DNA from 3 places in the Caproiciproducens sp. genome. Region 2 is predicted to be linked to each of the others. Evidence: predicted binding sites of a transcription regulator. Region 2 holds the regulator's gene; each other region holds the start of a gene.

Region 1 (9,735 bases), on a different contig from region 2:
ACTGATAGGGAGCTGTAATACAGTTCCCTATTCTGATCGTTGTGAGGTTAGCATGGACAGACTGCAAATTCATACGAACGATATGGCACAGGCTGCAAAAACGCTGCGCGCGGGCGACAGGATTCTGCTGAGCGGCACGGTCTACACGGCGCGCGACGCCGCGCACAAGCGGCTGTTCGCCATGCTTGACAAGGGGGAGCCGCTCCCGTTCGAGCTGAAAAACGCCGCGATTTATTACGCTGGTCCGACGCCCGCGCCGGACCACCTGCCGATCGGCGCGTGCGGGCCGACCACTTCCTCGCGCATGGACGTGTTTGCGCCCCGCCTGCTGGACCTGGGGCTGAAATGCATGATCGGCAAGGGCGGACGCTCTTCAGAGGTAGCAGACGCCATCCGGCGCAACCAGGCGGTGTACCTGTGCGCGATCGGGGGCGCGGGGGCGCTTGCGGCAAAATGCGTCCGTTCCGTCAAAGTCCTTGCGTTTGAGGACCTTGGCTGTGAATCCGTGAAAGAGCTGCAGATAGAGGATTTTCCGCTGTTTACGGCAATCGACTGCTGTGGAGGCAGCCTTTTTGAGGTGTAGCTATGTTTCAGTTTTTAATTCGTTTGTTTGTAAAAGATTATCAGAAAACGGACGACAGCAAGGTGCGGGAACGGTACGGAAAATTATCCGGAGCGGTCGGAATTGTGACGAATATCCTGCTGTTTCTTATGAAGATCACGACGGGGATTCTTTTTCACAGCATCGCGATCACCGCGGACGCCATCAACAACCTGTCGGACTCCGGCTCGGCCATCGTTACTCTGGTCGGCTTCAAGATGGCGGGAAAGCCGGCCGACGAGGAGCACCCGTACGGCCACGCGCGTATAGAATATCTTTCCGGCCTGATTGTGTCGTTTGTTATCCTGATGGTCGGCTTCCAGCTGGTTCAGAGCTCCTTCGATAAAATCCTGAACCCGGAGGACGCCGAATTCAGCCTGGTTTCCGTCGGCGTGCTGCTTCTGTCGGCCCTGATCAAGCTGTGGCAGTGCCTGTTCTATAAAAAGGTCGGCAGCGCCATCGGCTCCTCCACCGTTTCCGCAAACGCGGCGGACAGCCTGAACGACGTGTTTTCCACCCTGTCCGTTCTGGCCGGCATCCTCATCACCTATTTTACGGGCTTTAACCTTGACGGATACATGGGCGTGATCGTCGCCCTGTTCATCATGATTACGGGCGTCCGGCTGATTATCGAAACCAGCAATCCGCTTCTGGGGATGGCCCCCACCAAAGAGCTGGTGGACGAAATCTACGCCAAAATAATGAGCTACGACGGGATCCTGGGGATCCACGACCTGAACGTCCACAATTACGGGCCCATGCGCTGCTTTGCCTCCGTTCACTGCGAGGTCTCCGCCGGACAGGATATTCTGGTGAGCCATGATATCATCGACAATATCGAACGGGACTTTCTCAGCGAAAAGGGAATCCACCTCGTGATCCACCTTGACCCGATCGTGACGGACGACGAGCGCACCAACCAGTTGAAAAAGCAGGTTATGGAGATCATCGGGGGCATTTCTCCGGAAATCAGCATGCATGATTTCCGTGTGGTGTGGGGCACCACCCACTCCAACCTGATTTTTGACGTCTGCGTTTCGTTTGCGTTCCCCATGAGCGACAGCGAGCTGACCCGGCGGATTACGGAGGAGATCAACAAGCTCGACCCGACCTATTTTGTGGTCCTTACCGTCGACCACAGCTATGTTCCGGAGCCATAATGCGCCGCCCGCAACAAAAAATTAACAATTCACCTACTTGCATTTTCCGGGGGCTTGTATTAAAATACTTTTAGCACTTAAAACCAGAGAGTGCTAAAATTGATGGACAGAGGTAGGTTGATTATGGCAGTAAAACAATTTAAAGCGGAATCCAAACGCCTTTTGGATTTGATGATCCATTCCATTTATACCCATCGCGAAATTTTTATGCGCGAGCTGATTTCGAATGCCAGCGACGCCATTGACAAGCTTTATTACCGGACGCTGAGCGACGGCGACACCGGACTGAACCGGGACGATTTCTGCATTCAGATAATTCCGGATAAAGAAAACCGCACGCTGACCATTACCGACAACGGCTGCGGCATGACGAAGGACGAGCTGGAAAACAACCTCGGCACCATTGCCAAGAGCGGCTCTCTGAATTTTAAAAAAGAAAACGAGCAGAAGGAAGATATTGAAATCATCGGCCAGTTCGGGGTGGGCTTCTATTCCGCGTTCATGGTCAGTGAAAAGGTAACCGTCGTCAGCAGGCCGTACGGCGGGGAAGAGGCTTACCGCTGGGAAAGCAGCGGCACCGCCGGCTACACGATGGAGCCCTGCGAAAAGGAGGGCCACGGTACCGATATCATCCTGAAGATCAAGCCGAATACGGACGACGACAATTACGACGAGTATCTTGATTCCTATACCATCCGGAACCTTGTCAAGAAATATTCCGATTACATCCGCTATCCCATTAAGATGGACGTTGAAAAAAGCCGTCTGAAAGAGGGCAGCAAGGACGAATACGAAACCTATACCGAGAACGAAACGCTGAACAGCATGGTTCCCATCTGGCGGAAAAATAAAAACGAGATCACCGAAGACGAGTACAATGAGTTTTACAAGAGCAAATTCATGGACTACGTCAATCCGATCAGGGTGATCCATTCCAGCACCGAGGGCACCGCGACCTATAACGCCCTGCTGTTCATTCCCGCCAAGGCGCCGATGGATTTCTACACCCGCGATTATGAAAAGGGCCTTCAGCTTTACTCCAACGGGGTGCTGATCATGGACAGGTGCGCGGACCTGCTGCCGGATTATTTCAGCTTTGTGCGCGGCCTTGTCGACTCTCAGGACCTTTCGCTGAATATTTCCCGCGAAATGCTGCAGCATGACCGCCAGCTGAAAATCATCGCCGGACGTCTGGAAAAGAAGATCAAGTCCGAGCTGGAAACGATGCTGGAAAACGAGCGTGAAAAATACGAGGAATTCTTCAAAAATTTCGGCCTGCAGCTGAAGTACGGCCTGTATCAGGATTACGGCACGCACAAGGACGTCCTGCAGGACCTGCTGCTGTTCTACTCCTCGGGCGAAAAGAAGCTGGTCACGCTCAAGGAATACGTTTCCCGTATGAAGGAGGACCAGAAATATATTTACTACGCCTGCGGCGAAACCACGGATAAGGTGGATATGCTCCCGCAGACCGAGGCTTTGAAGGATAAGGGCTATGAAATCCTTTATCTGACCGACAATGTGGACGAGTTCGCCCTGCGGATGCTGATGAAGTACGGGGACAAGGAGTTCCGTTCCGTTTCCGCCGACGACCTGGGGCTGGAAACCGAGGAGGAAAAGAAGGAAGCCGCAAAGCAGGTGGAGGAGAACAAGGACCTGCTGACCTTTATGAAGGATGCCCTTGACGGCAAGGTCAAACAGGTGATCCTGTCGCAGAAGCTGAAAACGCACCCGGTATGCCTGTCCACCGACGGCGCGATCTCCATCGAGATGGAAAAGGTGCTCAACGCCATGCCGACGGATGAAAAGGTCACGGCGCAGCGGGTGCTGGAAATCAACGCGAACCACCCGGTTTTCGCGAAGCTCCGAGAGCTTTACGAAAAGGATCAGGACACCTTAAAGGAATACGCTTCCCTGCTGTATACGCAGGCCCTGCTGATCGAGGGCGTCAGCATCGACGACCCGGTCGCGTTTTCCAATCAGATCTGCGGCCTGATGACAAAATAAACACCGACTAATACCATCAAAATAGCTACAGCAACTCCATATCAGTTTGCGGGACAAAACACGTTTCTCCCCCGCCTTCGGCGGAGGAGAAACGTAATCCTGTTGCAGAATCAACTGGAAATGCTGTAATATTATTTTACAGGCGAAAGCACCGGGAGCGGATTGATGATTCCGCTCCCGGTGCTTTTTGACCGTTTTGCGCGGCTAAATGAAATTGTCCAGATACTTGAATGCGAAGCGCTTTGCCCTCGGCAGGCGCCCATAGCATTCGCGCGCCGTTTGCTCCGCGTAGTCCGTCATGATTTTTCTTTCCTTTTCCGTGATTCCCTGACGGCTGAACCGGGCTTTCAGCGCGAGGCCGGTGATTTCCTCGCTGATTTCCACGCCGTATTCCGTGAGCTTTGTGAGATAGGCATAGACCGCGATTGCGGCCCTGTTGACGTCTGTATGCGCAAATAATTTCAAACGGCGTGCTATTACGATTTTGCGCTTTAACGCCGTACAGGCAAGCAGAAGGGCAATCAAAGCGATAATAAGGACAAGCGGCAAAGCGGAATTGCTCAGACCCGGGGTCCCCTGCGGCCCCGCGCCGGGGGCGGAGCCCGCGGCGGAAGACGATTCGGTTTGCGCGGGCTGGGAGGAAGCGGCTTCCGGCTCGCTTTGCACGGCGCTTTCCGCGGAGGGATTGCCGGATTCCGCGCTGGGAACCGGGGGCTGGTTCACCGGGTTGTTGTCCTGCGTCAGATTCCGGGCCGGATTGAAGCCGGGCGTGACGTCGAACGGCTGCCAGCCCAGCCCCGGGGAATAAAGCTCCACCCAGGCGTGCGCCCGGCTGTCGGGGATATCCGCCCAGCCGTCGCTTCCCGCGTTCAGATAATCCCCGGTCGTGACGATATACCCCTCCGCGTAGCGGGCCGGAACGCCCATGGCCCGCAGCATGACGACGGCGGCGGTGGCAAAATGGACGCAGTAGCCCTCGTGGCTCTCCGACAGGAAATAGTCGGCGAAGTCCCTGCCCTTCGGCGGTTTTTTCGGCGAAAGGGTATAGTAGCAGTGGTCGCTCAGGTAGTTTTTGACCGCGTTGGCAATGCCGTCCGCGGACGAATAATAGGAGGAGCTGTCTAAGTCCTGTACAAAGAATCCGTTCAGCCGCTCGTCCTGCTTCATCAGGCTCAATATTTTTTCTCTTGTACCCTGCGGCAGCTGCGTGTATTTGCCGTACAGGAACAGCCGGTACTCCTGCTCCTTACTCACAAAGGTTTTGGTTTCCTCATCCAGCTTGTTCAGAAGATTATCGGGAAGCGTGCTTTTGTAATAATCCGCAATGGTGCCGGTGTTCAGGACGTTCAGCCGGTACTGCGCGTTTAAATAATCCGCCGCGCCCCTTGTCCGGAACAGGGAATTCGGAGTCAGCGTAAAAAGGATCCCCCACGGAGTGGATCGGGTCGCCTCTTCCGAAAGGGCGTATGCGTAAAAGCTGTATTGCCCGGTGCCGAAAAGAGCGCCGGAGCGGATAAACGCGTCGTTGATAAACCGCACGCCCGAAATCTGCTGCGGGGTAGTGGTCAGGTTGTACGGCGCGTAAATGCATTGCTTTGCCGCCGCGATATTTTGAACCTGAATCCCAAACGGCTGAAAGTCCGGGGTATCTCCGCGGCGAGACAGGGAGGCGTACTCCCCGGACAGGTTCTGAACGTTCAGGCCGTCCAGCTTTTGGTTGATATCGGTGTAGTCGGAATCCGGCGGCAGCTCCCAGCCTGAGCCGGTATAGACGCTTCCGGCAAAGCTTTTCAGGTAGAGGGGATACGGCCGGTCCGTCTTGACACGCAGGGCGGTTTTTCCGGTGAATTCCACCCGCCCGGCACCGGACAGGTCCACGTGGGAAACGTTTCCGGCAAAGGCTTTGCCGCCGTTCAGAAAAGTACCGTCCGTTGCGGTGTCGATCAGCTCCGTGCGCAGCTTTTCCGCTCCCTCGGGATGCCGGTAGCTCTGCGGGGGAAACGTGCTCATAATCAGCGCGAAGCTCAGCAGGACCGCCGGAATCATCAGCAGGCCGCTTCGGGACGATACCGCGTCGTTTCTGACGGAAAAGCCTTTCGCCTTGGCGGAGCCCTTCTTCTTTTCGTCGGACAGGCGCGTCAGTATCAGCAGCGTCCAGCAGAGAAACAGCAGAAGCACGGCGGGGAAATACGGCGTGATCGTAAAGGCCAGCGCCGCAAGCAAAAAGGGAAAGGTGGCCAGAAAGGCCAGCCAGAAGCTTTTCCGTTTGATGACGGCGTTGCTCACCAGGCCCGTGACGGGGAACAGGACAAACAGGACAAACAGCGTGCACAGTTGGGAATACTGCGCCGCCGGGGCCAGAACAAGGTAGATGGGGAATTCAAAGTCGGAATGCTCCGCGTAGGCGGTCATCATCCGGTTGACGGTGATGAGGAAGCCCTGAAAGATCCATTGGCGCAGGTACCAGACCGCCGTGCAGTACGCCAGACAAAGGACTGGCAGCAACAGGGGCTGAAAGCGTTTGAAGGAGTCGATCAGCGCGAATACGGCGATAAACAGCAGGGTGCTGGATAAAGCCGTCAGGGGAAGCACAGGGAGCGCAAAGGCGGAAATAAAACACCAGCCCGCGCCGAAAACGCCGGACAGGATCAGAATCAGCCGGAACACCGTGTTCCTTACGGGCGACGGCGTCTGTCCGCTCAGGCGGGGCGGGGAGATTTTCAGGCCGGGGGAATCCGGCAGATGATTTTCAGTATTCATGCGGCTCACCTGTTTCCTTATAGAATCAGGCCGGAAAGGCACTGCTGGATTTTTTCAGGACGGACCGCTGCCACTTCCGCGTTCATCGCGCGCAGTGCGTCCGCCAGCCGGAGCTGTTCGTCGTCCGTTTCTCCTCCGACAAAAAGCACGGTGATCTTTTCCCCGCTTGGCCGGTCGCAGAGCTCCGTAAGCGCTTCGGTCAGTTTTCCCGTGATATAAACGGCGTGGGAAAAGCTTCCGGCGTCCTGCTCCGTCTTGCTGCGGGACTTCAGGACATACGGCTCCTCGCCGTAGGACTGCGCGGAAAGCAGGCTGTTCAGCAGAGAGGCCAGATCCTCGTCGCTCTGAATCAGCGACGTATGCAGCCGGTCCTCTTCTTTTCCGTACCATTCGATTCGGTGAATGATCCGGTTTTCCATAAAGAAATGCGATAAAGAGGCGGCTGTTTCCATCAGTGCGTCCAGCGTCTCCATATCCGGCGCGAGCAGCTCCAGGAGCACCAGAATGCCGCTGTCGACCGGAAGGCCGAATTCCTTTACCATCAGCTCGTCCAGCTTGGAGCTGAGCTTCCAGTGGACGCTGCGCAGGCGGTCGCCGCTGCGGAACGCGCGCACACCGAAAATCTCGGACGGGTCGTCCCCCGGTTTTTCTTCCGAGTAGGTATTGCTTTCCGTGCCCGCGGCGGCCGTCATATCGATGGAAGAATCGATCGGATGTACCCGGGGAGCGATAAAGCATTCGGTCCGAAGGTCCGGTTTCCGGCTGATCTGAAATAATCCGAGGGGGTCGTAGTACTGAACCTGTGTCAGCTTTACCGTGATACGGCCGCAATAGCGGGACTGCATCCGGTATTCCGCGGTTTGCTCCGAGCGGGCGTTCACCGGCGTGAACAGGGTTTGTTCCTGTCTTTCGCCGCTGAGTGCGTTTACACAGGAGAAGTGCAGCTTTGCGCGGAGCAGGGGAAAGGCGGACGCGTTCTTCAGGATAATATACAGAGAAAATTCCTGATTTTTGTACGGGGTGACATTCTGCGCCGCAAGCTCCGCCGTCGTTCCGCGTATGGCGAGCACCAGAAACAGCCATGAGAAGAACGGCAGGATGAGAATCAGCACCAGTGTAAAAAAGGCGAGATATTCCTTGAAAAAGAGAAAGAACAGAATCGCGGCGGCAAGCACGGCGCAGTAGGCTGCACGACAGCGGAACATGGCGCGCCCCTATTTCTGCGCGACGGCGGGCGCGGGGACGTCCCTCAAAATGTCCCTGAGCAGGCCGGCTGCGGTCACGTTGCCTATTTTCGCCTGGGGCTTCAGAATCATCCGGTGCTCCGCCACGTCGGCGAAGACGGACTGCACGTCCTTCGGGACCACATAGTCCCTGCCGGAAAGGTAGGCGTTCGCCTGCGCCATTTTGACGAGCGCGATGGAGCCGCGCGGGCTCGCGCCCAGCCGGATCAGGCTGTTTTCGCGGGTCGCGCTCACCAGCCGGGCGATGTATGCGTACAGATCGTCTGAAAGGTAAACGGTGTCCGTCTCGTTCTGCATGGCGATGATTTCCCGCGCGTCGGCGGCTTTCTGGACCGATTCCAGCGGGTCCTCGCCCTGCTTGCGCTTCAAAATTTCCACTTCGTCGCGCAGCTCGGGGTACCCCATGGTCAGCCGGACCATAAAGCGGTCGAGCTGGGAATCCGGCAGCATCTGCGTGCCCACCGAACCGATCGGGTTCTGGGTGGCAATCACGATATAGGGCTTCGGGGTGGGGTGGGCGATTCCGTCAACCGTGATGCTGCCTTCCTCCATGACCTCCAGAAGCGCGGACTGCGTCTTGCTGGAGGTGCGGTTGATCTCGTCAGCCAGAAACAGGTTGCACAGCGCCGCGCCGGGCTTGTACTCCAATAAGCCGGTCGCCTTGTTGTAGATGGAAAATCCCGTTACGTCGGTCGGCATTACGTCCGGCGTGAACTGGACCCGCTTGTAATCAAGGGACATCGCCTTGGAAAAGGCAAGGGCAAGCGTCGTTTTTCCAACGCCGGGGATGTCCTCCAGAAGGATGTGCCCCTGCGCCAGAATCACCATCAGTACTTTCCGGACAATCACGTCTTTTCCGACCACTGCTTTTTTTACCTCGTTGATGATTCGCAAAGCCTTTTCCTGCATTTTTACAGCCACCGCCCGTCTTTTATTCTGTATTATTATAGTCGAAATCAACCCGTTATGCAAACCGGGTATTTTATTCCGGAAGAATTTTCTCTTGAAAAATTGCCGCCACAGGTGCAAAATAGAAGAAGCGAAGAATGGAGGGCTGTATCATGGAACAGAAGATTGAAAAGCTGCAGAGCATGATCGACGAGAGCAAACGCGTCGTGTTTTTCGGAGGGGCCGGTGTTTCCACCGAAAGCGAGATCCCGGATTTCCGCAGCGTGGACGGGCTTTACCGCCAGCATTACCGCTATCCGCCCGAAACGATGCTGAGCCACAGTTTTTATGAAACGCATACGGAAGAATTCTACGATTTTTACCGGGCCAAGATGCTTTGCCTGACAGCAAAGCCGAACGCCGCCCACAGAAAGCTTGCCGAGCTGGAGCGGGCGGGAAAGCTGACCGCCGTGGTCACGCAGAATATCGACGGCCTGCACCAGACGGCGGGGAGCAAAACGGTCTACGAGCTGCACGGCTCCGTTCACCGCAACTACTGCCGGCGCTGCCATAAGCTTTACGACGCGGAATTCATCCTGAACAGCACGGGAATTCCGACCTGCACCTGCGGCGGCACTGTTAAGCCGGACGTGGTGCTGTACGAGGAGGGCCTCAATCAGCGCACGCTTTACGGCGCGGTGGAGGCGATCGAGCGCGCGGACATGCTGATCATCGGCGGGACTTCCCTTGCGGTTTATCCGGCGGCAAGCCTGATCGACTACTACGGCGGGGACCGGCTGGTCCTGATCAACCGCACCAGCACCCCCCAGGACCGCAACGCCAATCTGGTGATTCAGGGCAGCATCGGCGAGGTGCTTGATAAAATCAAGGTGTGACCTTGAAAGTTTGCAGATGGAAAATCGAACCCCCTTCTCTTTTGGCTCCCTCATGGACCGCAATATTTTAGCGGAAAGGTGAACAGCCGCAAAACTTTTCTGAAAGCAGAAGAAAGCCCGGAAGAACGAAAAGTATCACGTTCTTCCGGGCTTTTGTACCATTTCCTGCAAAAGCCGCC
Region 2 (9,735 bases):
CCAATTCCGGTTCCCAATACAATAATATATGGGTAAAAAATACGAATAAAAATCATACGGTCGATATCGCTTCGGAGCTTCAGAAACAGCCGGCGGTGAAAATCGTCAAGAACTCGACGCCGCAGGTCCTGATCTACCACACCCACACGACGGAGGCGTTTCTGGGCGATACGCGCAGCCAGGACAAAGCGAAAAGCGTGGTCGCCGTGGGCGATCGGATCGCCGAGCAGCTGAAGGCCGCGGGAATCAACGTGGTACACGACACCACCCTGCACGACTACCCGAGCTACAACGGCTCGTATGACCGCTCCAAGGTGACGATGCAGAACAACCTGAAGAAATATCCGGGCATCCAGGTGACGCTCGACATCCACCGCGACGCGATGGGCACCTCCGACGGAACAAGGATCAAGCCGACTGCGACGGTCAACGGCAGGAAGGCTGCGCAGGTGATGATCATCTCCGGCTGCGACGACGACGGCACGCTCGGGTTCCCCAACTGGGAATACAATTTCAGGCTGGCCGTGCGGCTGCAGAAGTCGCTGGCGGACCTATACCCCGGTCTGGCGCGGCCCCTGAATTTCTGCGCGAGGAAGTACAATGAAAATCTGACGAAAGGCTCCCTGCTGATCGAGTTCGGCACCGAGGTCAACACCCTTGACGAGGCGGCGTACTCCGGGGAGCTGTTTGGAAAAGCGCTGGTCAACGTTCTGAACGGCCTGACCTAAGCGGAAAGGAAAAGATGTTAAAAAAATGAACAGAAAAAGGAAAAGAACTTTCTTCGCATCGTTTTTCAGCACGCTTTGCGTCCTTGCGCTGCTTTTCGGCATGGCGGAGGTCGACGCCAATTCCCGCAGAATCGGCTTTGGCGACGACAAAACCCTTCTTTACCAGATTACCGGCAAAACATGGCAGGAAACTTGCAATGTGGCGAAAGTATGGTATAATAATTTCGTATTATCATTGAGAGAGAATGCTGTGGAGGAAACGTATCATGAATCAACATAAGAAAATATGGTTTTCCGTATTCATATTGATCTTTATGTTTTCATTGTATTCCGTTACCGCCTTGGCAACTGAGATAACGCCCGAACAGGTGGAACAGATCCTGAACCAGCAGTCCTCCCAGGCTTCCTCGCGGCCCGCCGCGAGCACCGTTTCCAGCAAAGCAGCCGTCAGCTCCAGAAGGCCGGCCACGAGCAGAAAGCCGGTGTCCTCGGAAGCTTTCTCCGAAGAGTCCGGCGACGTTTCCGACGGGATTTTCAGCAGCGGAGAGGAATCCAGCGAGATTGTTCTTCCCAGCGTGGACAGCATAGAGGAAAACAATCCGCTCAGCTCCGTGATCGTGGACACCGCGGCCAACAAGAAAATGAACTGGATCGGGATCCTGTCGTGGGTGTGTATCGCGCTGGGCATCGTCGTGGTGCTGATCGTCGTGTTCAGCAACCGCCGTCCGCCGAGAGGCGGAGGCCGCAAACGCTACCGCCGTCCGAACCGCTCACACAAGAAACGCCTGCTGAACGACAAGTATTACAGAAATCTGAAATATTGATCATGGCGGCGCGCCGGAGAAAAAATTTCCCGGTACGCCGCTGTTTTTATGCGTGTCTTACAGCCCGGATTTCACCGGGCTTTGTTTCGCGCGTTTTATAAAAATTTCACCCTGCCGCACGGCCTACTGTTCAGGATTCGCGATCTGTGTTATAATATATTATTCATTATCTTTCCGGCATTTTCAGTCTGACTGCGGAGCAGCTCTGTATTGCTCCCGTTTTTGACGGGGGAACACGAGGCATTGAACAGCCGGAACTGCTGCCAAAGCCATATTATCTTTGAGGATTAGGTGATAAATTTGTCGATACCACGCGGGAGAATACGGAATTTCAGCATTATTGCGCACATTGACCACGGGAAAAGCACGCTGGCCGACCGCATTTTGGAGCAGACGAAATCCGTCGCGCTGCGCGATATGGAAAATCAGCTGCTGGACAGCATGGATCTGGAGCGCGAACGGGGCATCACCATCAAGGCGCACGCCGTTACGCTCGTTTACAGCGCGCAGGACGGGCAGGACTATGTTTTCAATTTGATCGATACCCCGGGCCATGTGGACTTTAACTACGAGGTTTCGCGTTCGCTCGCCGCCTGTGAAGGCGCGGTGCTGGTGGTGGACGCTTCCCAGGGGATCGAGGCGCAGACGCTGGCGAACACCTATCTGGCGGTGGACGCCGGGCTGGAAATCGTTCCGGTCATCAATAAGATTGACCTGCCCAGCGCACAGCCGGAAAAGGTGCGCGCGGAAATCGAGGACGTCATCGGGATTCCCGCGGACGAGGCGCCGTGTATTTCGGCAAAACTGGGAACGAACATCGACCAGGTGATGGAGCAGATCGTCAAACACGTTCCGCCCCCGCAGGGCGACGAAAACGCGCCGCTCAAGGCGCTGATTTTTGATTCCTACTACGACGCGTACAAGGGCGTGATCATCCACGTACGGCTGAAGGACGGGCAGGTGCGTCCGGGAGACACCATCCGGCTGATGGCGACGGGCGCGGAGTTCACCGTGGTGGAGTGCGGCTACGGCCGCGCGACCTGCCTGGAGCCGAGCGCGGGGCTCAGCGCCGGGGAGGTCGGCTATATCGCCGCTTCCATCAAGGCGGTGAAGGACGCCCGCGTGGGCGACACCGTTACGCTGGCGGACAACCCCGCCAAAACGCCGCTGCCGGGTTACCGCTCGGTGCAGCCGATGGTTTTCTGCGGGATTTACCCCGCGGACGGCGCGCGCTATCCCGACCTGCGCGACGCGCTGGACAAGCTGCAGCTGAACGACGCGGCGCTGTCGTTTGAGCCGGAAACGTCCGTTGCGCTCGGCTTCGGCTTCCGCTGCGGCTTTCTGGGCCTATTGCATATGGAGATCATTCAGGAACGGCTGGAACGCGAATACAACCTCGACATTATTACCACCGCCCCCAGCGTGGTTTACCGGATCACGAAAACCAACGGCGAAGTGATTTCTATCGACAACCCGACCAATTACCCCGACCCGTCGCTGATTTCGCAGGCGGAGGAGCCGATCACCAACGCCCACATCTATACGCCGAGCGAATATGTCGGCAATATTATGGAGCTTTGCCAGGACAGGCGCGGCGTCTTTAAGGATATGAAATACATCGACACCGACCGTGTGGACATCCATTACGAGCTGCCGCTGAACGAGATCATCTACGACTTTTTCGACGCGCTGAAATCCCGTACCCGCGGCTACGCCTCGTTCGACTATGAGCTGAGCGGATACAAAAAGAGCAGCCTCGTCAAGCTGGACATCATGCTCAACGGCGACGTGGTGGACGCGCTTTCCTTTATTATCCACGCCGACAAGGCTTACCCGCGCGCGCGCAAGATGGCGGAGAAGCTGTCGGAGAAAATCCCGCGTCAGCTTTTTGAGGTGCCGATCCAGGCCTGCGTAGGCGGCAGGATCATCGCGCGCGAAACGGTCAAGGCCATGCGCAAGGATGTTCTGGCCAAGTGCTACGGCGGAGATATCACGCGCAAAAAGAAGCTGCTGGAAAAACAGAAGGAAGGCAAGAAGCGCATGCGCCAGCTTGGCACGGTGGAGGTGCCGCAGGAGGCGTTTATGAGTGTGCTGAAGCTGGATGAATAACGAAAAGCCTTTCGGCCTTTATCTCCATGTGCCGTTCTGCGACGGCAAATGCCCGTACTGCGATTTTTATTCCCTGCCCGCCGACGGGGAGAAAATGGACCGGTACACCCGGCAGGTGCTCTCGGCGCTCGGGTCGTACGCGGGGCGGTACGGGCGGAGGGCCGACACGCTGTACTTCGGCGGCGGCACCCCGAACCTGCTCGGCGCAAAGCGACTGTCCGCGATCCTTGCGCGCGCAAAGGAATGCTTCGGGCTGGACGGCGCGGAAATTACCGTGGAGGTCAATCCCGCCGAGGACCTGCGCGGCTTTTTGCGGGAAATCCGCGCGGCGGGGGCAAACCGCCTGTCGATCGGCCTGCAGTCCGCAAACGAGGACGAGCTTTCGCTTCTGGGCCGGCGGCACACCGCCGCACAGGCGAAAAAAACGGTCGCTTACGCACAAGACGCGGGTTTTGACAATCTCTCCCTCGACCTGATGCTTGCCATCCAGAAACAGACAAGGGAAAGCCTTCTGCGCTCGATCGATTTCTGCGCGGACGCGGGGATTCAACATCTTTCCGCCTATCTGTTGAAAATCGAGCCGGATACGGTTTACGGAAAAAAGAAGGAAACGCTGTGCGTTCCGGACGACGACGAGGCGGGCGACCTCTATCTGTTCGCCTGCGAAGAGCTGGAAAAGCGCGGGTTTCACCAGTACGAAGTCTCCAATTTCGCGAAGCCGGGCTTTGAGAGCCGCCACAACCTGAAATACTGGCGCTGTGAAGAATATCTGGGAATCGGCCCGGCGGCGCATTCGTTTATGGAAGGGAAACGGTTCTATTATCCAAGAAGCCTTTCGGGTTTTCTCGAAGGCGGAGAACCCGTGCCGGACGGGGAGGGCGGCGGGTTTGAGGAATACGCCATGCTTGCCCTGCGCCTGACGGAGGGGCTGACGGACGAAGGCTGCCGCGCGCGGTTCGGCACGGGGCTTCCCGCGCGGATGCGGAAAGCGGCGAAGCTTTATGAAAAGGGCGGGCTGACCGTCTGCGGGGACGGCGGGTTCCGCTTTACGCCGCGGGGATTTCTGGTTTCCAACCTGCTGACGGCGGAGATTTTGTACAGCGGGGAAAGCGGATAGCGGAAAACCGCGGAGATTGCGGATACCCTTAAAGGCTGCGAAAACGCGGCCTTTTTTATAAAATTTACGATTTCACAAAGAGTTTACAAATACTATATTGACAATGGGGTAAAGTAATGGTAAATTATTAATTAGATTTAGCACTCGAACTATTAGAGTGCTAAAATATAAAAAGGCGAGGTGAAAGGGTTGGAGTTAAGCGAACGGAAACAGAAAATTCTGGCGGCTGTCGTTGATTTATATGTCGCGACCGGCGAACCGGTGGGTTCCAAGGCGCTTTGCGACACCCTTGATTTCACCGTGTCCTCCGCGACGGTGCGCAATGAAATGAGCGACCTTGCGGAAATGGGGCTGCTGGAGCAGCCGCACACCTCCGCGGGAAGAATTCCTTCCCATAAGGGTTACCGCGTCTATATCGACACGCTGATGAAAAAGCATCCGGTTTCCAGGGAAGAGCAGCGCTATATCGACAGCCTGCTGCTGCCGAGCGCGTACGACCCCGAAAAGCTGCTGGACGGTGTTGCGCGGGCGCTGGCGGGAATGACCCGGTTCGCGGCCGTTTCCACCACGCCGAGCGGAAGCTCGGCGGACATCCGCGCCATTCAGTTTGTGCAGACCAGCCGCAGGACCGCGATGGCCATTCTGATGACCTCCGCGGGCACCATGAAAAGCCGCGTTTTCCACTGCGATTTCGATATTACCCCCGAGATCCTGCGCGTGTTTTTCAGGGTGCTGAACGAAAAGCTGGTCGGGCTGCCGGTTTCCACCGTTACGCCGGCGTACATTCAGTCCCTTGCCGCGTCCCTGGGAAACATGACGATGCTGATGAGCGACGCGCTGATGGCGGTGCTGGACGTGGCGCAGGACACCATGCAGACGGAGGTCTGTCTGGACGGGGAAATGAACCTTTTGTTCTGCAGCGAGCTGGGGCAGGCGGGTATCCGCCGCATTATGGATTTCCTCTCCCGGCCGCAGGAGCTTTCCCGCCTTCTGATGCAGCAGACCAACAGCATGAAGGTGCTGATCGGTCAGGAAAGCAAGCGGCCCGAGCTGAGCGAGTCCAGCGTGGTGGTCTCCCGGTACTCGGTCGGCGGCAGGGACGCGGGCGCGATCGCCATTATCGGCCCTACGCGCATGAACTACGGGAAGATCATTTCCAATATTGAATATCTCTCCGGCTCCGTCGGAAGAATGCTGACAGAGCTATTGGATATGGAATAGAAAGGGGTCACTGTTTTGGAAAAAAACCAAAAAGAACAAGTGGATAAAAAGCAGACGAAAGCTTCCGGAACGCCCGAAAAAACCTCTGCGGGCAAGCCGGAGGAAACCTCTAAGGCGGAGAAGGCCCGCGCCGGGGAAACTGCGGCGGCGGAAAATCCGGCCGGACAGGAAAAGCCGAAGGACGGTGCGCAGGCTCAGCTGGAGCAGGCGCAGGAGGAGCTGAAAAAGCAAAAAGAGCTTTTGCTCCGCACAGCCGCGGAATACGACAACTACCGCAAACGCACGGAACGCGAAAAAACAGCGGTATACGCCGACGCGACCGCCGCTGCGGTCACGGAGTTTTTACCCGTGGCGGATAACCTTGAACGGGCGCTGAAGCAGCGGGACTGCACCGTGGAGGACCTTCGCAAGGGGGTTGAAATGGTCGGCACGCAGCTGAAAGGGGCGCTCGCAAAGCTCGGCGTGACCGAGATGGGAGAAGCCGGGGAAGCCTTTGATCCGGATCTTCACAACGCGGTTTCCCACGTGGAGGACGAAAACGCCGGGGAAAACACCATTGTGCAGGTGTTCCAGAAGGGCTACAAAATCGGGGATAAGATCGTGCGCCACGCGATGGTGCAGGTCGCGAACTGATTTGGCTGATTTCAGGTAATTTTCAAAATTTTTCATAGATTGATTTTTCAATTTCAAAACTTATTTTTTGGAGGTAAACAGTATGTCAAAGACAATAGGCATAGACTTAGGCACTACCAATTCCTGCGTTGCGGTGATCGAGGGCGGCGAGCCGGTCGTCATTGCGAACGCGGAAGGCGCCAGAACCACCCCTTCCGTTGTTGCTTTTTCCAAAACGGGCGAGCGTATGGTCGGTCAGGTTGCGAAACGTCAGGCGATTACCAATCCGGACCGCACCGTGTCTTCCATAAAAAGAGAAATGGGTTCCAACTATAAGGTCAATATCGACGGGAAAAGCTTTACTCCTCAGGAAATTTCCGCAATGATCCTTCAGAAGCTGAAGGGCGACGCGGAAGCCTATCTGGGAGAAAAGGTCACCTCCGCGGTGATCACCGTCCCGGCGTATTTCACCGACGCACAGCGCCAGGCGACAAAGGACGCCGGTAAGATCGCCGGACTGGATGTAAAGCGTATCATCAACGAGCCGACGGCTGCCGCGCTTTCCTACGGCATCGACAAGGGCGAGGACCAGAAAATCATGGTTTACGACCTTGGCGGCGGTACATTTGATGTTTCCATTATCGAAATGGGCGACGGCGTACAGGAAGTTCTGGCCACTGCGGGCAACAACCGCCTCGGCGGCGACGACTTCGACAAGCGCGTCATGGACTGGATGACCTCCTCCTTCAAGGCGGAAACCGGCATTGACCTTTCCGGCGACAAGATGGCGATGCAGAGGCTGAAGGAAGCCGCCGAAAAAGCGAAGATCGAGCTTTCCGGCATGACCTCCAGCTCGATCAACCTGCCGTTTATCACGGCGGACGCCTCCGGCCCGAAGCACCTTGATCTGACCCTGACCAGGGCGAAGTTCAACGAGCTGACCGCGGACCTTGTGGAAAAGACCATGGGCCCGGTCCGTCAGGCGCTTTCCGATTCCGGGCTGAAGATCGAGCAGATCAACAAGGTTCTGCTGGTCGGCGGTTCCTCCAGGATCCCCGCCGTGCAGGACGCTGTCAAGGGCTTTACGGGAAAAGACCCGTTCAAGGGCATCAATCCGGACGAGTGCGTCGCCATCGGCGCGGCGATTCAGGCCGGCGTGCTGGGCGGCGAGGTCGAAGGCCTGCTGCTTCTGGACGTTACCCCGCTGTCCCTCGGCGTGGAGACCATGGGCGGCGTCATGACCAAGGTCATCGAGCGCAACACCACCATCCCGACCAAGAAGAGCCAGATCTTCTCCACCGCGGCGGACGGCCAGACCCAGGTTGAGGTCAACGTCCTGCAGGGCGAGCGCGAATTCGCCCGCGACAACAAGCAGCTCGGCCTGTTCAAGCTGGACGGCATTGCCCCGGCGCCGCGCGGAATCCCCCAGATCGAGGTCACCTTTGATATCGACGCCAACGGCATCGTCAACGTATCCGCCAAGGATATGGGCACAGGCAAGGAGCAGAAGATCACGATTTCCTCCAGCTCCAACATGAGCAAGGACGACATCAACAAGGCGGTTCAGGAAGCCGAGAAATTCGCGGCGGAGGATAAGAAGCACCGTGAGGAAGTCGACCAGAAGAACGAAGCGGAGAATATGTGCTACGCGGTTGAAAAGCTTCTTAAGGACAACGGCGACAAGATCGACGAGTCCGACAAATCCGACCTGAACGCAAAGGTCGCTTCCCTGAAAGAGGCCATCTCCGCGGGCAATGTCGACGATATGAAGACAGAGTCGGAAGAACTGCAGAAGGCGATGTACGCGGTGAGCGAAAAGCTCTATAAGAGCGCGGCGCCGCAGCAGCCGGCAGACGGCCAGCCCGTACCGCCCCAGGACGCGGCGAACGGCGGCAACGTCTACGACGCGGAGTACAAGGACGTAAACGACGACGACAAAAAGTAATCTTCGGCTTGCTTTTTACAATGAATAGCGATTCATGAAAGATGAATGACTGTGGTGGCCAGCTCTTCGTTTGGGGAGCTGGCAATCATGGGTTGAGCGGCAATTTCAGCGATGACAGTAAAATGCATTTTGAAGGAACGCCAAGGGACTCTTCCTCCTTCATTTATTCATTTTTCATTATTTTAGGAGTGATTTGGTTTGGCTGATAAAAGGGATTATTATGAAGTTATGGGCGTGCCGAAAAATGCCACGGACGAAGAGATCAAAAAAGCTTACCGCAAGCTTGCGAAGAAGTATCACCCGGATCTGAACCCGGGCGATAAGACAGCCGAGGCAAAATTCAAAGAGGTAAACGAAGCATACGAAGTGCTTTCCGATAAGGATAAAAAAGCGCGCTACGACCAGTTCGGCCACGCGGGCGTCGACCCCAACTTCGGCGGCGGTGCGGGCGGCGGAAGCCCCTTTACCGGCGACATTGATCTGGGCGACATATTCAACAGCTTTTTCGGCGGCGGTTTCGGCGGCGGCCATTCCGCCAACCCGAACGCGCCGCGGCGCGGCAGCGACACCGAAGCGACGGTGAACATAAGCTTTGAGGAAGCGGCAAAGGGCTGCCGCAAAAATATATCCTACCAGAAGATAGACACCTGCGGCGACTGCGGCGGCAGCGGCGCGAAAAAAGGAACCTCCGCGAAAACCTGCCCGAACTGCGGCGGGACGGGACAGGTGCGCATCAGCCAGCGCACGCCGTTCGGCGTGGTACAGACCAGTAGGAGCTGCGACCGCTGCGGCGGAACCGGAAAGGTGATCGACAGTCCCTGCGGGACCTGCGGCGGGACCGGGCGTGTCCGCCGGCAGAAAACGATCGAGGTCAACATCCCCGCCGGGATCGACAACGAGCAGATCCTCAGCGTAAGCGGACAGGGAAACGCCGGAACCAACGGCGGCCCGGGCGGCGACCTGCGCGTGTATGTCAATGTGCGGCCCCATCCCATTTTTGAGCGCCGCGGCAACGACATCTGGTGCGAGGTGCCGATTACCTATACCCAGGCGGCGCTCGGCGCGGAGGTCGTCGTGCCGACCATCGACGGCCGCGTCAGCTACCATGTGCGCGAGGGCACGCAGCCCGGCGACGTATTTAAGCTGAAGGGCAAGGGCATCCCCCGGATCGGCGGGCAC
Region 3 (9,735 bases), on a different contig from region 2:
GCGCCGCGCGGCCGACAGGACGTTTCTTCAGCCGTCGTGTATTCTCCCGTTAAAAAATTTCAATGAAATCAGAATTTTGTAGCTACGGATACCGAAATAACGGGAGCTGAATGATATACTGAGACCAACAAAACAAATGGAGGAACGTTGAATGAAAAGACAAATCGTTCAGATTGATTCTGATAAATGCAACGGCTGCGGCCTGTGCGTCAACGCCTGTCAGGAAGGCGCTTTGCAGCTGATAGACGGAAAAGCGACCCTGGTCAGCGACAGCTACTGCGACGGGCTCGGAAACTGCCTTCCCGAATGCCCGACCGGCGCGATCCGGATTATTGAGCGCGAGGCCGGGGAGTACGATCAGGAAATGGTGGACGCCAAAATGAAGCGGAAGTCGGCCCAGCCTCCTTTCGGGGGATGCCCGTCCATGCGCATGAGGACGTTTGACCGCGCGCCCGCCCCGGCCCAGCCGGCGGCCCCGGTCCAACCGGCAGCCGCCCGCTCGGAGCTGCGCCAGTGGCCGTGCCAGCTGAAGCTGGTCGCGCCGAACGCCCCGTATTTTGAAAACGCGCACATTGTTATCTGCGCGGACTGCACGGCTTATGCCTGCGCGAATATTCATCAGTTCATGAAAAATAAAATCACGTTGATCGGCTGCCCGAAATTGGACGATATCGATTACAGTGAAAAGCTGACGGATATTCTGAACCTGAACGACATTCAAAGCATCACCGTTGTGCGCATGGAAGTGCCCTGCTGCGGCGGAATGGTGAACTCTGTGAAGACCGCTCTGCAGAATTCGGGGAAAATGATCCCGTGGCGTGTCGTTACCGTCGCTACCGACGGTGAAATATTAGAAGATTAATTGAAGGAGGAAAAGAAAAATGTTTTGTTTTCAGTGTGAACAAACCGCCGGAGGAACCGGCTGCACCAAAATGGGGGTCTGCGGCAAAAGCAGCGTGACCGCCGATTTTCAGGATGAGCTGACCGGCGCGCTGGTCGGCCTGGCCAAAGCGGCGGGGAATTCGGGAAGGACCAAAAAATCGGACGAGCTGATTCTGCGCGGCCTGTTCATGTGCATTACCAACGTGAATTTTGACAATGAGGCGATCGAGGCTCTTATCGCCGAGATCAGGAACGAAAAGGCTTCGCTGGCGCCCGGCTGCGCCGCCTGCGGCTCAAAATGCGGCGGCACCGACGACCTTGACCTGAAGCAACTCTGGAACGGCGACGAGGATATCCGTTCGCTGAAATCCCTGCTCCTGCTCGGCATGAGAGGAATGGCGGCGTACGCGTATCACGCCTATGTGCTGGGTTATACCGACGACGAGGTGACCGGCTGGTTCTACAAGGGGCTGACGGCGATCGACTATGAGCAGGACCCGTCCCGCCTTCTGGAGCTTGTGATGGAGTTCGGCCAGGTGAACCTGAAGTGCATGGCTCTGCTGGATCAGGCCAATACGGAGTCGTTCGGCAATCCCGTGCCGACCGAAGTGAGCAATACGATTGAGAAAGGCCCGTTCATTGTTGTTTCCGGCCACGACCTTTACGATCTGAAACAGCTTCTGGAGCAGACAAAGGACAAGGGGATCAACATTTATACACACGGCGAAATGCTGCCCGCGCACGGCTATCCCGAGCTGAAAAAGTATCCGCACCTGAAAGGCAATTTCGGTACTGCGTGGCAGAATCAGCAGAAGGAATTTCTCAATGTCCCGGCGCCGTTCCTGTTTACGACAAACTGCCTGATGCGCCCCCTGCCCGCCTATGCCGACAGGGTTTACACGACCGCGGTGGTCGGCTATCCCGAAATGCCCCACATCGGCGAATCGGACGGTAAAAAGGACTTCGGCATCGTGATCGAAAAAGCGCTGGAGCTCGGCGGATACGAGCAGGACACGCATATGCCCGGCATCAACGGCGGCGAAAAGCTGATGACCGGCTTCGGCCACAACACCGTGCTGTCGGTTGCCGACAAGGTGGTCGGGGCGGTGAAATCCGGAGCCCTGCGCCACATTTTCCTCATCGGCGGCTGCGACGGCGCAAAGCCCGGCAGAAACTATTTCACTAAGCTGGTGGAGCTTACCCCGCCGGACACCGTCGTCCTGACCTGCGCGTGCGGAAAGTACCGCTTCAACGACCTCGACATGGGAACGCTCGCCGGATTGCCGCACATCATGGATATGGGCCAGTGCAACGACGCGTACTCCGCGATCAAGGTTGCGGTCGCCCTTTCGGAAGCCTTCGGCTGCGGCGTCAACGACCTGCCGCTATCCATCGTGCTCTCCTGGTATGAGCAGAAGGCGGTCTGTATCCTGCTGACCCTGCTGTCGCTCGGCATTGCCAATATCCGCCTGGGCCCGACGCTTCCCGCGTTTGTATCCCCGAATGTTTTTAAAATACTGGTGGAGAAATTCAACATCATGCCGATCACCACACCCGAACAGGATCTGGCCGCTATGCTGAAATAGGAGGGCGCCGTATGCAAAAAAATTATATCAAAAATATCGATTTTTCAACCGCGCTGACTCTGGCGGAGCTGGTAACCTATCAGCCGGGTCAGGTCGTCAGCAAGACGCTGGCGCAGAACCCGGCGGTCAGCCTTACGCTTTTCGCTTTTGACCAGGGGGAGGAGATCAGCTCCCACGAGTCGAACGGCGACGCGATGGTCATTGCGTTGGACGGAGAAGGCGAAATTACCATCGGTTCCGAAAAGCATCTTCTCAAAGCCGGCCAGACCATCGTCATGCCCGCGAAAACGCCCCACGCGGTCCGTGCTTCCCAGCAGTTCAAAATGTTTTTGGTAGTCGTGTTCCCCGGTTGATCGTTCGTCAGGCCGGCCCTTCGGTGATTTCGTATCGCCTGAGGGCCGGTTTTTCCTGTTATGCCGAAAACTTCCGGCTATACCGGGATGTTCAGAAGAGCTTTCGCTGTCCTCAACCCCTCCCGCCCGGCTCCCTTCCGCGCCAAAATGCTTTCGGTTTTGCTTTGTGTGCGGGAGGGGCCGGGGGTGAGAAATGCCGTTCCAATCGGAAATTTTGATCAATTTTAGCACTCTAAACACGAGAGTGCTAAAATTAATAATTTGGCAATATTTTATCTGATTATTTTTCACAATTATTGGATATAGTAATAATTGTAAAAGGAAGCAGCGCTTCCGAAGAAATCAAATGAATTGATATGGAGGTTTTGATGATGTTTGATTTAATGCCGTTTGGACGCAGGGAAAACAACTTGTTCAACTATTTTGATAACATGGAGAAAAACTTCTTCGGCGATCTGCCGCAAAGCTTTTCCGCTTTTCGTACCGATGTGATCGATCAGGGCGGCAAGTATTTGCTGAAGGCGGAGCTGCCGGGCTTCAAGAAGGAAGATATCAAGATCGATATCGAGGGCGACAGGCTGACCGTCAGCGCGGAGCACAAGGATGAAACCGAGGAGAAAAAGGACAATTACATTCGCAGGGAGCGCAAGTACGGCTCGTTCTCCCGCAGCTTCGATATCTCCGATGTCAAAGCCAATGAAATCTCCGCGGAGTATAAGGATGGGATCCTGGAGCTGAGTATGCCGAAGGTGGAAACCGTGGTGCCCGAAAGCCGCAGAATAGAAATCCGTTAACAGCAACGGCCAAGGGCCGCCCGGGAGCAATCCCGGGCGGCCCTTTTCGTCTGTTTTACGGGCCTTCCGCCCCGTCGGAAAAGCCGCCCGGCAATTGCTTTCCCCTGCTGATTTTGATATAATGGAAACAATGAAAAGAAGATTGTCCGGGGGCGTAAAGGAATGAATAAAATCAAAATACTGCACTGTGCCGACCTGCACCTCGGCGCGGAGCTTACTTCGCTGGGGAGCAAAGCGGGCCAGCGCAGGGAAGAAATGCTGATGACGTTTGACAGGATCGTCTCCCTCTGCAAAGAGGAAGGCGTTGAGCTGCTCCTGATCGCCGGGGATTTTTTTGAAAGCTCCGGTACGGACGCCGCGACGGTCCGTTCCGTCAAAAGGGCGCTGTCCGAAATTCCCGAAACGGCAGTCGCCGTTGCGCCGGGAAACCACGACTATGTTTCTCTGGATTCCCCGTACGCCGACCCGGACTGGCCGGCAAACGTACATATTTTTCAGTCCGGCTTCGACTGTTTTGAGCTGCCCGGCAAGGGCGTGCGCGTGTGGGGCGCGGGATTTACGGGAACGTATGTCACGGAACCCCTGCTGGGAGAAATCGGCGCGCCCCGGGACGACCTGCTGAATATCTGCGTCCTGCACGGGGACCTGGTCGCCGAGAACCAGTCGAGCAATTACAACCCGATCACCCCTTCCCGGATCCGTTTCAGCGGCATGGATTACCTTGCGCTCGGCCATATTCATATGCGCACTGAAATCCTGCGCAGCGGAAGGACCGCTTACGCCTACTGCGGCTGTCCGGAGGGCAGGGGGTTCGACGAGCTGGGGGAAAAGGGCGTCTATATCGGCACCGTGAGCAGGGACAGGCTTGACCTCGCTTTCCGCCCGGTGTGCCGAAGGAAAAATTTAGAGGTCCGCGTCGATATCGGCGGGGTCTCGGCCAACAGCGAGGCGGCTGCCGTCGTCCTTCACACGCTGCAGCGGCAGTTTGGGGATACGTATGCGGAAAATCTTTATAAAATCATTCTGGAGGGCGCGCTCGACGCTTCCTTTTCGCCGGACTGCGCCGCGATTGCGGCAAGGCTGGAAAACGAGCTGTACTTTGTGAAGCTCAGGGACGAGACGCGTTTGAAGGCCGATCTGAACGCGCTGTCCAAGGAGACCTCCCTCAAGGGGATTTTTGTCCGGCGCATGCTGGAAAAGCTCGCCGCTGCGGCGGGCGAAGCGCAGAAGGAGCAGTGCCGGCGCGCGCTCGATATCGGTTTAAAAGCGTTTGACAGCGAGGTAAAGCTGAATGAAAATTAACAAAATTTACATTGGACATTTCGGCAAGTTGAGGGAGTATACGCTCGATCTGACGGACGGCTTCCAAATCCTCTACGGAAATAACGAGGACGGAAAAAGCACCGTCATGGCGTTTATCAGAATGATGTTTTACGGTTCCGAGGGCAGGAGCGGCGACCTTTCCAAAAATATGCGGAAAAAATATCAGCCGTGGGACGGGGCCAAAATGTCGGGATTCCTCGAATTTGAGGACAACGGGACCGTCTATCGGCTGGAAAGGCTATTCGGCGCGTCCAACGCGACGGATAAAATCAGCCTGTGGAATACGGCGGCCGGGGAAAAAGAAAAGATCGCCAGCGGCACCGACCTTGGCCAGCGCTTTTTTGGAATCGGGGCCGCGGCGTTTGAGAAAAGCGTCTTCATCGGGCAGGCCGGGAGCATGGCCGGTGCGGACAGGGACGATGAAATTACCCAGAAGCTTCTGAATCTGGTCTCTACCGGGGATGAAAGCGTGTCGCAGAAACGGGTGGAAACCCGTCTGCAGGCCGCCATGAACGAGCTGAAGTCCAGAAGCGGCAGAATCGGCATACTGGATAAAGGCTATCAGCAGCAGGAGCGGCTTGCTCAGGAGCGGGCGGCGGCTCTGGCGGACGAGGAAGAAAAAAAGCGGATGGAGCGCCGGTACGCCGGGCTGAACGAGAAGAAAGAAGCTTTGGAAAAGGAATATCGGCATTCCACAGCCCGGTCCGCTTTGCAGGAAAAGCTCGTCCAGCTTCAGAATCTAGACAAAATCGTTCAGAAGCAAAAGGAACTCGACGCGCAGATCAAAGAATACGGGGAGAAATCCGGCCTCCTTACTTCGGGCGATATTGTTTTTGACGAGGAATTCGTTCAAAACGCGGAAGAAAGGATCACTCAGGTCCGGTCCCTTCAGCAGCTTCTGGAGGAGAGGAACAGAAATGTCCGTACCCTGGAGCGGGAGGACCCGGCCGAGCCGGTCGAGGAAATTTCACCGGCAGTGTCGGAGGAAGTAAAAAAGCGGGAGCAGGAGCGTGCGAAGCTGCAGCAGGATATCCTTGCCCTTCGGGAAGCCGTCCGCGCCGCCGCCGAAACGGAGAAAAAACGGTCGGCTCTGGCGGAAGCGGAAAAAGCGCTGCAGGAGCAACTGCAGCAGAAGCGGGATCAGGAAAACGCCTGCCAAGAGGCTTCTCTGGAGCTGGAGGAAGCGCGGCGGTCCTGCCAGGCCTGCCGGGAGGACTTCGACCGGAAAAAGAAAGAGCATGCGCTCGCCGGGCAGCGCAGGGAAAGCGCAAATACCGCGTATCAGGCCGCCGGGCAGGATTTGAAATCCGTACAGTCCCTTTCCGCGCAAAAAATAGAGACGGCACAGGAGCGGCTGAAACAGGCCGGTACTCCCCGGCAGGTAACGGTCAACGAAAATGCCGGTCGTGAAATCCGGAAAGGGCTGCTGATCGGGGCGATTCTGATCGCCGCTGCGTCGGTTGCGCTGGGTGTCACTCTGTCGCCCGCCTGCTTTGCCGGTTTGGCCGTCGCCGGAGTGGCGGCGGTTCTCTCCGTTGGGAAAGCCAGAACCAGAGCCGTGGCCACGACGGTCGTGGACGAAGCCGAAGCCGCGGCGGCAAAAGCAAATCTGGAAAGCGTGCGTCTTGCCGCGGAGCGTGAAACGGAAGCCGCAAAGCGGGCGGAAGAGGAAGCCGCCGGCGAATGGCAGGCGGCCTCGGCCAGAGAAGAGCAAGTGCGGAAATCGGCCGCACAGGCGGAAGAGCTCTGCCGTATGGCGGCGGAGCAGATGTCCGCAGCGGAACGCAGGAACCGTGAGCTGGAACTGAAACTCGGGTTTATCGGGGAAAAGCTTGACGGCCTTTTGAAGGATGTGCGGGAAAAACGCGCGGAGCTTCCGGCGGACGGCCCGGAGCAGCGGACCGGTCTTCCCGCTCTGCGGGAGGAGCTGAACGCGAAAACGGCCCGGGAAGCGGCGCTTGCGGACGGGATACGGTCTCAGCTTCAGTCGCTGGGGTGCCGCACGACGGAGGAGCTTCAGGACAAGCGGATGCGGTTCCAAAGCTTTCAGGAGCGGGCGGCCATGAGACGGGAAAATCTGGACAGGGCGAAAGAAGCCCTGACTCAGGCACAGGAAAGCCTGCGGGGGCAAACCGCCGCCTTCCTTTCCTTTGTCGGCGCGTACCGGCCGGTCTCCTCCTTTGAGGAAGCGTTGAGCGCCGTACAGGAGCTGAAAAATCGGATGGAGGAGCTCCGTTCCCTGCGGCAGAAAATCGAGAGCCAGTCGGAATCCCTCAAGGAGCAGGGAGAGGGGAAGCCCGCCGAACAGCTTGAGCGGGAAGCCGGGGAAGCGCGGGAAGAGATTCTCAGCGCCTGCGGGGTGCGGATGCCGGAGCCCCTGGACGATCAGGGTGCGGAGCATCTCAGGCGCCTCAGCGCCGAATGCTTTGAGCAGCTTCAGCAAACAAGGGAAGAACTGATTCAGACGGGCTCCGAAATCAAAAACCGGTTCGCGGGGAAAAAGAATGTCAGCGAGCTGGAAGAGGAGACGGAGGAACTGCAAAAGGAGATTGCGGAAAGAGAATCGGAGTATCAGTGCCTCAGCCTTGCAAAGGACACGCTCACGGAGGCCTTCAATGAAATCCGCCGGAGCTTCGGTCCCCTCCTGAACAAAAAAACCGCCCGGATCTTCAGCAGCATTACGGGCGGTAAATATCAGAATGTGATCGTTTCAAAAAATTTCGATATCAACGTGCAGGATTCGGAAAACGCGGTTTCGCACGAATGGCAGTATCTGAGCAGCGGCACGATCGATCAGGCGTATTTCGCGCTCAGGCTGGCGGTTGCGGAGCTGCTTTCGGAAGAGGGCCCGAAGCTTCCGCTGCTGCTGGACGACGTTTTTCTGCAGTACGACGACGAGCGGACAAGACAGGGCCTGAAATTCCTCGCCGATTATGCCGGAAACAGCGGCGGCGCCCAGATCATCCTCTTCACCTGTCATCAGAATATTCCGGAACTGGCCCGCCGGGAGGGCCTGAACGCCGTGGCGAAAAAGATCGGTCAAACCGTATCCGCGTGACATTTTTTGAAAGAACCGACGGGCCGCGCTTTTTAATGGGAATTGGAAATAAATGTTTCTTTTATATCCGTTTTATGATATTATTAGAAATATATAAGTATGGAATTATCTTTCGCGATCCTGCTGGGGACTGGTGAAAATTTCGTCGTCTTGGAGGAATATTTCAGTGAAAAGAAGAATCAATACGCCCATCACAGCAATTTTGATCATCGCTATTTTTGTTGGGTTTATGATTCTGTCTTTCAGCAGGTATTCTTTTTTGCTAAACAGAACTTTTGAAGAAGAAGTGCAGGAAAATCTGCTGTCCGATACCCGGCGTAACGCCCAAATGGTCAACATGGAGCTGAATAACACGATTTCCTCCATGGAACTGGCCGCTCAGGCAATCGGCGCGGAAAATGACGTGCTGGACAAGACGTCTGTGAAGGACCTGCTGGTTGATTTGAAGAAAGCGGACCAGTCGGCTGCGGTCGGGGTGGGGCTGCCCGACGGAACCTGCTGCCTTGCAGGGGGACAGACCGTCCAAATCGGCGACCGCCCTTATTTTCAGCAGGCACTGAACGGCAAAACGGCCGTTTCGGCGGTGCCCCGGTCGAGGACGGACAGTACCCGCAGCATCGTCGTGGCCGTGCCCGTCCGGCATGGGGGGGAAGTTACCGGTACCGTCAGCTCCATTATCCCCGCAAAATCGTTCGGCAGCCTGCTGAACGCGGAGAATTCCGGGGAAAAGGGAGAATGCTGGCTGGCCGGGGGGGACGGAACGGTGATCGCCTCGCCGGATTCCCGGCAGACGGAGCAGAATATTTTTACGGACACGCATCTGGCGCTGGAGGCCCCGTCCTCTCTCGCCCAGATCAAGTCAGCCATGAAAGACGGAAAGCAGGGGAGTTCCCACTATTACTCCAATATAGGGGAGTATTATGTCTCCTATACGCCGGTCGGTATGGAGGACTGGTATGTGATCGGAACGGTTTCCATCAACGCCGTTACGTCGAAATCCAACAAAATTCTGACCGATACCGTCTCTTTGGTGATCAAGCTTACCGTTGGGCTGGTTCTGATCGCGGCTTATGTCATTCTGTCGGAAAGAAAGAACAGGGAGCGGCTCCGCAGGAAGAACGACGAGCTGAAAAGCACCAAGGTGGAGCTGGAAACCTTCATCGCCAACCTGCCGGGCGGCGCGTTCCGCTTCAGCGCCGACGAAAAGGCGGAGTTCCAGTTCGTGAGCAACGGGCTTTTAAAAATGCTGGGATATACCCTGGACCAGTTCCTCAGCGCCTATGACCGTTCCTTCTATAACATGATTTATGAAGAAGACCGTATGCAGACCATCAGCAGCATTCACCATCAGATTTCCCAAGAGAATTTCGCGGAGGTAAAATACCGGATCGTCACGGCGGACGGGAATATCCGCTGGCTGCTCAACCGGGCTAAAATTGTGGCGCATGAGGACGGCTACCGGGAATTTTACGCCGTCGTTGTGGATATTACCGAGTCAAAGCAGGCGCATAAAAAAGCGAATGAGATCATGACGCAGCTGCAGACGCTGGCAAACAGCATCCCCGGCGGCGTGGCGCAGTATCTGTACGACGGGGGGCTGAAGCTGATCTACGCGAGCGACGGGTTCTATAAGCTGTGCGGATATACAAAAGAGGAATACGCCCGGCTTCCGGGTGAAGAAGGGATCCGCAATGTGCATGCCGAAGACGCCCAGCTTGTGTCGGTTCTGCTGAAAAGGC

Evidence for each region. The regulator HrcA, encoded in region 2, represses chaperone genes, less so after heat shock. The targets are predictions, from matches to a motif close to TGTTAGCACTCNNNNNNNNNGAGTGCTAACA.
Region 1: htpG (molecular chaperone HtpG) is a predicted target of HrcA. The motif match lies at 1,830-1,860, and genes of this name have one in related genera.
Region 3: ACQGQ5_RS12295 (Hsp20/alpha crystallin family protein) is a predicted target of HrcA. The motif match lies at 3,044-3,074, and genes of this name have one in related genera.

The regions. Positions count from the first base shown of each region.
Region 1 is NZ_JBNLXQ010000002.1:82,610-92,344, reverse strand. It holds gene ACQGQ5_RS02145 (FumA C-terminus/TtdB family hydratase beta subunit) at 53-583, shown strand; gene ACQGQ5_RS02140 (cation diffusion facilitator family transporter) at 586-1,761, shown strand; gene htpG (molecular chaperone HtpG) at 1,885-3,768, shown strand; gene ACQGQ5_RS02130 (transglutaminase family protein) at 3,973-6,528, opposite strand; gene ACQGQ5_RS02125 (hypothetical protein) at 6,546-7,733, opposite strand; gene ACQGQ5_RS02120 (AAA family ATPase) at 7,743-8,681, opposite strand; gene ACQGQ5_RS02115 (NAD-dependent protein deacylase) at 8,834-9,556, shown strand.
Region 2 is NZ_JBNLXQ010000006.1:69,638-79,372, reverse strand. It holds gene spoIIP (stage II sporulation protein P) at 1-728, shown strand, start outside; gene ACQGQ5_RS07705 (hypothetical protein) at 754-1,008, shown strand; gene ACQGQ5_RS07700 (hypothetical protein) at 995-1,552, shown strand; gene lepA (translation elongation factor 4) at 1,853-3,661, shown strand; gene hemW (radical SAM family heme chaperone HemW) at 3,654-4,778, shown strand; gene hrcA (heat-inducible transcriptional repressor HrcA) at 4,968-5,999, shown strand; gene grpE (nucleotide exchange factor GrpE) at 6,015-6,632, shown strand; gene dnaK (molecular chaperone DnaK) at 6,715-8,556, shown strand; gene dnaJ (molecular chaperone DnaJ) at 8,755-9,735, shown strand, end outside.
Region 3 is NZ_JBNLXQ010000012.1:85-9,819, forward strand. It holds gene ACQGQ5_RS12280 (ATP-binding protein) at 152-862, shown strand; gene hcp (hydroxylamine reductase) at 882-2,468, shown strand; gene ACQGQ5_RS12290 (cupin domain-containing protein) at 2,480-2,821, shown strand; gene ACQGQ5_RS12295 (Hsp20/alpha crystallin family protein) at 3,190-3,615, shown strand; gene ACQGQ5_RS12300 (metallophosphoesterase family protein) at 3,778-4,917, shown strand; gene ACQGQ5_RS12305 (AAA family ATPase) at 4,907-7,996, shown strand; gene ACQGQ5_RS12310 (diguanylate cyclase domain-containing protein) at 8,256-9,735, shown strand, end outside.